Rubrivivax gelatinosus IL144: one gene and its partner. The protein of the gene in region 2 binds, or shares a complex with, the protein of the main gene of each other region. Links are inferred from orthologs where the notes say so. Each region holds a gene or a part of one and is shown on either strand. Other genes may lie near its edges.

Region 1 (3,612 bases), 1.4 Mb from region 2 along the record:
GAAGTACCAGTGGTTGCGCAGGATGGTCCAGCCCGGCACGCGGCTGGCGGCCAGGGCGTCTTCGGTGCCGGCGTGGTCGGGCGCGAAGGTGACGAAGGAGTCGTGCGGCCCGGGCATCGAGGTGTAGACGAGGTGGGCGACGCCGGCCTGCTCGGCGGCGGCGACGGCGGTGCGGTGCTGCTCCAGGCGCTTGCCCGGGCGGTCCAGCGCGTCGGTGCTGACGATCAGCGCGCGGGCGATGCCGGCGAAGGCGCCGGGCAGCGACGCGGCGTCGTCGAAGTCGGCGCGGCGCGTGGCCACGCCGCGCGCGGCGAAGGCGGCCAGGCGTTCGGGCTGGCGCGAGGCGGCGACGATTCGCGCGGGCTCGACGTGCAGGGTGTCGAGCAGGTGCTGCAGCACACGCTGGCCGAAGTGGCCCGAGGCGCCGGTGACGAGAAGCTTGGACATACGAGACTCCGTTGAAGGCGGGCGGGACACCCGGATCATTAGTATTTAAAAGGAACCAACTCTCAACTTGCGTGTTGGTGCCGAAATGATCCATCATCACGCGCCGGCTCCACAAGAAGGGAGCCGAACGTCACTTGGTGACCTCGGTGTTACCGACCCCAGCCCCGCGGAGTTCTCGATGTCGCTTCACAAGTCCAAGGACCCCTACGCCGACCGCTGCCCGATCCGCGACGTGCTCGAACGTTTGGGCGACCGCTGGAGCATGCTGGTGCTGTTCACGCTGGAGGAGGGCGGCACGCTGCGCTTCTCGGTGCTGAAGTCGCAGATCGCCGACATCTCGCAGCGCATGCTGGCGCAGACGCTGCGCCGGCTGGAGCAGGACGGCCTAGTCAGCCGCACCGTCTACGCGACGGTGCCGCCGCGTGTGGACTACGCGCTGACCGAGCTCGGCGCCTCGTTCCTGAAGCCGATGCACGGCCTGCTGGACTGGGCCAAGGCGCACCACCAGGACGTGCACGCGGCGCGCCGTGCCTACACGGCGCCCGAGGCGATCGAGGCGCGCTGAGTCAGCCGCGCCGCAGCCCGGCCTCGTACCAGGGCTGGCTGCGCTTGACCCAGCGCACCACCAGCAGCATCACCGGCACCTCGATCAGCACGCCGACGACGGTGGCCAGCGCCGCGCCCGACTGGAAGCCGAACAGGCTGATCGCCGCGGCCACCGCCAGCTCGAAGAAATTGCTGGCGCCGATCAGCGCCGACGGGCAGGCCACCGCGTGGCTCTCGCCGGCGCGGCGGTTCAGCCAGTAGGCGAGTCCCGAGTTGAAGAAGACCTGGATCAGGATCGGCACCGCCAGCATCGCGATGACCGCCGGCTGCGCCAGGATGGCCTCGCCCTGGAATGCGAACAGCAGCACCAGCGTCGCCAGCAGCGCCGTGATCGACCACGGGCCGATGCGGGCGAGCGTCGCCTCCAGCGCCTGCGGGCCGCGCCGCAGCAGCGCGCGGCGCCAGGCCTGCGCCAGCGCCACCGGGATCACGATGTAGAGCACGACCGAGGTCAGCAGCGTGTCCCAGGGCACTTGAATAGCCGACAGCCCGAGCAGCAGGCCGACGATGGGCGCGAAGGCGATGACCATGATCGTGTCGTTCAGCGCCACCTGGCTCAGCGTGAACAGCGGGTCGCCGTTGGTCAGCCGGCTCCAGACGAAGACCATCGCCGTGCAGGGCGCCGCGGCGAGCAGGATCAGGCCCGCGACATAACTGTCGAGCTGCTCGGCCGGCAGCCAGGCCGCGAAGACCTGGCGGATGAAGATCCAGGCCAGCAGCGCCATCGAGAAGGGCTTGACGGCCCAGTTGACGAACAGCGTGATGCCGATGCCGCGCCAGTGCCGGCGCACCTGGTGCAGCGCGCCGAAGTCGACCTTCAGCAGCATCGGGATGATCATCACCCAGATCAGCAGCCCGACCGGCAGGTTGACGCGCGCGACCTCGAGCCGGCCGATCGCCTGGAACGGGCCGGGCAGCAGCTGCCCCAGCGCGATGCCGGCGACGATGCACAGCGCGACCCAGAGCGTCAGCCAGCGCTCGAACAGGCTCATCGGGGCGGGGGCGGGCAGGGTGGCGGTGGTCATGGCGTCAGCTCCGGCCGATCTCGGCGAGAGCGGCCTGCAGCGAGGTGCGGTCGCCGCCGGCCACCGGCAGCGCCAGCAGCAGCTGCAGCATGCGGTAGCCGATCGCCTGGCGCGTCAGCTCGAAAGCGCGGCGCTTGCCCTCGTCGCCGCCTTCGGCGTTGGACGGGTCGGGGTAGCCCCAGTGCACCTTGACCGGCTGGCCGCGGGCGCTGAAGAAGACCGGGCAGGCCTCGGCCGCGGCGCTGTCGCAGACGGTGATGACGATGTCCAGCGGCGGCGCGCCGTCGGCGACGAACTCGTCCCAGCTCTTGCTGCGCAACGCGCCGGTGGCGATGCCGGCGTTGGCCAGCGCCTCCAGCGCGAGCGGATTGATGCGCCCGCTGGGCGCGCTGCCGGCGCTGTGCGCCTTCACGTCGGCGCCGAGGCGGGCGGCGAGCTGGTTCAGCATGCCCTCGGCGAGCACGCTGCGCGCCGAGTTGTGGGTGCAGAGGATCAGGACGTGGACGGTCATGTCAGTCTTTTCCGATGTCGGTGACGCGCGTCTTCAGCGCGACGCGGTCCAGGCTGGCCAGCGGCAGCGCCAGCATCAGCTGGATGCGCCGCTTCATCGTGACGAAGGTGTCGACGAAGGCTTGTTCGCCCTGGGCCGCGGGCGCGGCGGCCGGATCCGGCATGCCCCAGTGCGCCGTGACGGGCTGGCCCGGCCACACCGGGCAGACCTCGCCGGCGGCCTGGTCGCAGACGGTGAAGACGAAATGCAGCTCGGGCGCGCCGGGCAGGGCGAACTCCTCCCAGCTCTTGCTGCGCAGGCCATCGGTCGGCAGGCCTTGCGCGGCCAGCGTCTTCAGCGTCAGCGGGTGCAGCTCGCCCTTGGGGTGGCTGCCGGCGGAGAAGGCTCGAAAGCGCCCCTCGCCGAGCCGGTTCATCAGCGCCTCGGCGAGGACCGAACGCGCCGAGTTGCCGGTGCAGACGAACAGGACGTTGTAGGTCGTCGGTTCCATTGTTTGCCTCGTGAAGAAGCCTGCCGCTCAGCAGCGCGCGCCGCGGCGCGTGGCGCGCGGCGTGCAGCCGCTGGCCTGGCAGCAGTGGTCGGTGAGGTAGCCCAGCAGCGTGTCCATGCGCGCCATCTCGGGGCGGTAGATCAGGCTGCGGCCGTCGCGCTCGGCGCTGACGAGCCCGGCGTGGATCAGCTCCTTCAGGTGAAAGGACAGCGTCGACGACGGGATGTCGAGCATCGCCGACAGCGCCGACGGCGTCATGCCCACCGGTGCCGCGCCGACCAGCGCGCGGAAGATGCGCAGCCGCGCCTCCTGGGCCAGTGCGGCCAGCGCGGCGACGGCGTCCTTCTCGTTCATCGCGGGGGCGGCGCCTGCGTCGTTCTCTGACATCGGTACTTCCTATATTTCCAGAGTTGTGGAAGTATAGATGCATGGCCGTGACAGCGGCGTGTCCGAGTGAAGGAACAACGATGAACAGCGAAACCGAGGTCAAGGACTTCGTGCGCCGCCACTACGGCGACGCCGCCACGCGCGTG
Region 2 (4,491 bases):
TCCGGCGACGCTGGCGCGGCGCTCCGCGGGCTCGGCGGCGCCGGCGGGCCGCATCGAGGCCGCGACGGCCTCCTGCAGCTCCTTGACCGACAGGCCCAGCGCGCGGCCGTAGCGCTGCGCGATGCGCTGCAGCGCCGGCCCGGGCGCGGCGCCGGTCGTCGCATAGGCATCGACGATCTCGTTGCCGGCGCTGGCCACCTGGCGCAGCAGCTCGGTGTCGCCGTCGGCATGGCGCACCGGTGTCTCCAGCGGCAGGCGGCGGATCATGTGCAGCACGCCGTCGTCCAGACCCCAGTGGCGCGCGACGGCGTGTCCCAACGCCTCGACGTCGATGCCGAGCACGGCAAAGGACGCGGCCTGCTCGCCCATGCCGGGGTCTTCGCGCTCGCTGCCGGGGGCCGGCTGCATCAGGCGGCGGATCTGCTGCGCCTCGTCGGGGAAGTGGTACTGCAGCACCAGGCGGCCGAGGTTCTGCAGCATCGCGAGCAAGGTCACGACCTCGGCGTCGTAGCCGGCGGGCCGCAAGGCCGCGGCCACGCGACCGGCACGCTTGACGCGCGCGATGAGCTGCAGCAGCTCGGCCGCGGCGTCCTCGGACAAGGGGCCGGGCCAGGGCCGCAGCGCGGTGGCGGCGCGGCGCACGCCGTCGATGCCGAGCATCGCGATCGCGCGGCGCAGCGTCAGGATCGGGCCGCTACCCGAGACCTGTGCACCGCGCACCTGGGCGGTGTTGACGGCGCGCAGCAGCTCGAAAGCCAGCGCCAGGTCCTGCAGCGCGACCTCGGCGATCTCGTTGGTGCGCTGGCGCTCCATCGCGCCCAGGCGGTTCAGGCGCCCGGCGGCGCCGGGCTGGGCGGGCAGCACGCCGGCGGCGCGCAGCCGGTCGGACAGCAGCGACAGCGCGCCGTTGCCGCCGGACTCGGCCTGGATCCAGCCTTCGAGCGCACGTGCCAGCGTGCGCGCGCTGCGGTAGCGCTGGCGCTCCTGGCGGTCGGTGGCGCGGTTGACGATGGCGCGCAGCGGCTCGGGCACGAGGTGGGCCGTCGCCCAGGGCAGGCGCACGATCTCGCGGCCCAGCGGCGGCATGCGCTCGACGACGCGCCCGGTGTCGGGCTCGTCCAGCGCGTGCTGGCCGGCCAGCGCGTGGTGCAGCAGCAGGCCGGCAGCCATCACGTCGCGCTGCGCGGCAGCCCGCTGCGCGGCCAGCGACGGCGCCTCGCCCTGCGGCGTGGCGACTTCCAGGCCGGCCAGACGCAGCCGGCCGTGGTCGTCGACGAGCACGACGAAACCTTGCAGGTCCTGGTGCGCGACGCCGGACTGGTGCGCGAACGCGAGGCCGGCGAGCAGCTGCACGAAGATCCCGGCGCACTCGGGCGGCGCCAGGCCTTGCGAGCCGACCCGCTCGGCCAGCGGCGCGGCGTCGTCCAGGTCGTAGGCGACGTAGGGCCAGCCGTCCTGCACGCCGATGTCCACGGCGACGGCGAGGTTCGGGTGCTGCAGCCGCGCGGCGCGCTGCACGGTCTCGGTCCAGCGCTCGAGCGCGGCGAGCTCGGCCGGCTGCACGCGCGGCAGCACGAGCAGCAGGTCGCGGCCGGCGCGCGCGTCGGCCACCAGCCAGGCCATCGTGCGCTCGCTCTTGCCGACGAGCCGCAGCAGCTGATAGGCGCCGAAGTGGCGCACCGCAGCGGAACGCGGCGCAGCCTCCGTGGCGGTTACGGGGTTGGACATGGTCCAGATTGGAAACCGGCGGGGCACATGCCGAAACCCCGATCTGGCGTCGTTTTCGGTTGCAGTTCGCGCGCCCGGCGCTATCGCGGTGATAGCCGCAGCCCAATCAGCCGAACAGGCCCTTTGTGCAAGAATCCGCCCGACGCATTCGCGTACCCTTCCCGGTTTACCGACCCATCCTGCGCCCGCCCGTGACGGCGACCGCGGCGCCCGGAGTTCACCCCCATGAGCAGCGAACTGATCAAGCACGTGACCGACGCGTCGTTCCAAAGCGACGTCCTGCAGGCCGACAAGCCCGTCCTCGTCGACTACTGGGCCGAGTGGTGCGGCCCCTGCAAGATGATCGCGCCGGTGCTCGACGAACTCGCGCCGGCCTACGACGGCCGTCTGCAGATCGCCAAGATGAACGTCGACGAGAACCGCGAAGTGCCGGCCAAGTTCGGCATCCGCGGCATCCCGACGCTGATGATCTTCAAGGGCGGCCAGCTCGCCGCGACCAAGGTCGGCGCGCTTTCCAAGGCACAACTGTCGGCCTTCATCGACAGCCATCTATAATGCGGCCGATCGGCGCCTGAGCATCACGCTCGCGGCGCCGACGGTACGCCCCCGCCCCGCTGCCCGCCGGCCTCCTCGCCGGCACACGAACAGGCAGCGGCACGCGGACCAGGCTCCCCTCCCACAGCCTCTCTCTACGCCTCGGCGGGCACCCTTGACGGGCGCTGGCCCGGCGTGACCAGGGTCTCGACCCATGCATCTGTCCGAACTGAAAGCGCAGCACGTCTCCGAGCTCATCAAGATGGGCGAAGCGCTGGAAATCGAGAACGTCGCCCGCCTGCGCAAGCAGGAGCTGATGTTCGCGATCATGAAAAAGCGCGCGAAGGCCGGTGAACAGGTCTTCGGCGACGGCGTGCTCGAAGTCCTGCCCGACGGCTTCGGCTTCCTGCGCTCGATCGAAGCCAGCTACATGGCTTCGACCGACGACATCTACCTGTCGCCGAGCCAGATCCGCCGCTTCAACCTGCACACCGGCGACATGGTCGAAGGCGAAGTGCGGGTGCCCAAGGACGGCGAGCGCTACTTCGCCCTCGTGAAGGTCGACCGTGTGAACGGCGTGACCCCGGAGGAGAGCAAGCACAAGATCATGTTCGAGAACTTGACGCCGCTCTTCCCGAAAGAGCAGTTCAAGCTCGAGCGCGACAACCTCAAGGCCGAGGAGAACATCACCGGCCGCATCATCGACCTCATCGCCCCGATCGGCAAAGGCCAGCGCGCGCTGCTCGTCGCCCAGCCCAAGACCGGCAAGACGGTGATGATGCAGCACCTGGCGCACGCGATCGTCGCCAACCACCCCGAGGTGCACCTGATCGTGCTGCTCGTCGACGAGCGACCCGAGGAAGTGACCGAGATGCTGCGCACCGTGCGCGGCGAGGTCATCAGCTCGACCTTCGACGAGCCCGCCGCGCGCCACGTGCAGGTCGCCGAGATGGTGATCGAGCGCGCCAAGCGCCTGGTCGAGCTGAAGAAGGACGTCGTGATCCTGCTCGACTCGATCACCCGCCTGGCCCGCGCCTACAACAACGTCCTGCCCTCGTCGGGCAAGGTGCTGACCGGCGGCGTCGACGCCAACGCGCTGCAGCGCCCGAAGCGCTTCTTCGGCGCCGCGCGCAACGTCGAGGAAGGCGGCTCGCTGACGATCATCGGCACCGCGCTGATCGACACCGGCAGCCGCATGGACGAGGTGATCTACGAAGAGTTCAAGGGCACCGGCAACTGCGAGATCCACCTGGATCGCCGCATGGCCGAGAAGCGCGTCTACCCGTCGATCCTGATCAACAAGTCGGGCACCCGCCGCGAGGAGTTGCTGCTCAAGCCGGAGATCCTGCAAAAGACCTGGATCCTGCGCAAGCTGCTCTATCCGATGGACGAGATCGAGGCGATGGAGTTCATCCTCGACAAGATGAAGGCGACGAAGAACAACCTGGACTTCTTCGACATGATGCGACGCGGCGGGTGATTCCGCGGTCGATCACGCCTTGCGCGCACTCGATGCGCGCACACGGGGCCCTACGGGGCCCCGTTTCACGCTAGAATCAGCGGTTTTTCCGCCACCGGGCAAGTGCGCCGACGTTTCGGCGTGGCTGCCACACCTGCACTCGAGAGGCACCATGAAAGAAGGCATCCACCCGAACTACCGCGAGGTCTGCTTCCAGGACCTGTCCAACGGCTTCAAGTTCGTGACGCGTTCGTGCGTTCAGACCAAGGAAACGATCAAGCTGGACGATGGCCGCGAGCTGCCGCTGGTGAAGCTCGAAACCACGAGCGAGACGCACCCGTTCTACACCGGTACGCAAAAGAGCGTGGACAACCTGGGCGGCCGCGTCGAGAAGTTCCGCAACAAGTTCGCGCGGGTCGGCCTCAAGAAGTGAGGCGTGCCCGCCGGGGCCCGCGCGCGGCCCCCGCTGGACAAGGCAGCCTCGGCTGCCTTTTCTTTTTTCCGCCGTCTTCACGCATCATCGTCCTCCGGTGAGCAGTCCCAATCCCGCCCTCGTCACCCAGCGCGGCGCGCGCTCCCTGCCGCGGCTGGCGCTGCTGGTGTTCTGTGCCGCGTACGTGCTGCCCGGCGTCTTCCACCGCGACCCCTGGCGCAACGCCGACCTCGTCGCCTACGGGCTGATGTCGGCGATCGCCGAAGGCCGGACGTCCTGGCTGTCGCCGACGCTGGGCGGGGTGCCGGCCGACGCCGCGCTGCTGCCGCACTGGCTG

Evidence for each region. Proteins that work in one complex are often made in the same cells at the same time.
Region 1: the proteins of trxA (region 2) and RGE_RS10130 are in contact, whole or in part, in an NMR structure (PDB 2IPA), measured with the Bacillus subtilis proteins. The link is inferred for Rubrivivax gelatinosus IL144 from one-to-one orthologs.

Annotation. Positions count from the first base shown.
Region 1 is NC_017075.1:2,163,611-2,167,222, forward strand. What follows is about bases 837-3,612. They hold RGE_RS10130 (arsenate reductase ArsC), read right to left. Parts: upstream 2,590-3,612; coding sequence 2,083-2,589; downstream 837-2,082. Other genes in these bases: RGE_RS10120 (winged helix-turn-helix transcriptional regulator), read left to right, coding at 837-1,012; arsB (ACR3 family arsenite efflux transporter), read right to left, coding at 1,014-2,078; RGE_RS10135 (arsenate reductase ArsC), read right to left, coding at 2,591-3,079; RGE_RS10140 (ArsR/SmtB family transcription factor), read right to left, coding at 3,107-3,433; RGE_RS10145 (arsenite methyltransferase), read left to right, coding at 3,547-3,612. Also shown: RGE_RS10115 (SDR family oxidoreductase), read right to left, coding at 1-447; more of RGE_RS10120, read left to right, coding at 626-836. UniProt on the Bacillus subtilis protein: Catalyzes the reduction of arsenate [As(V)] to arsenite [As(III)]. In vitro, can dephosphorylate para-nitrophenyl phosphate (pNPP).
Region 2 is NC_017075.1:3,529,874-3,534,364, forward strand. What follows is about bases 801-3,618. They hold trxA (thioredoxin TrxA), read left to right. Parts: upstream 801-1,953; coding sequence 1,954-2,283; downstream 2,284-3,618. Other genes in these bases: RGE_RS16105 (serine/threonine protein kinase), read right to left, coding at 801-1,728; rho (transcription termination factor Rho), read left to right, coding at 2,477-3,618. Also shown: more of RGE_RS16105, read right to left, coding at 1-800; more of rho, read left to right, coding at 3,619-3,742; RGE_RS16120 (type B 50S ribosomal protein L31), read left to right, coding at 3,894-4,154; RGE_RS16125 (hypothetical protein), read left to right, coding at 4,252-4,491. UniProt on the Bacillus subtilis protein: Participates in various redox reactions through the reversible oxidation of its active center dithiol to a disulfide and catalyzes dithiol-disulfide exchange reactions.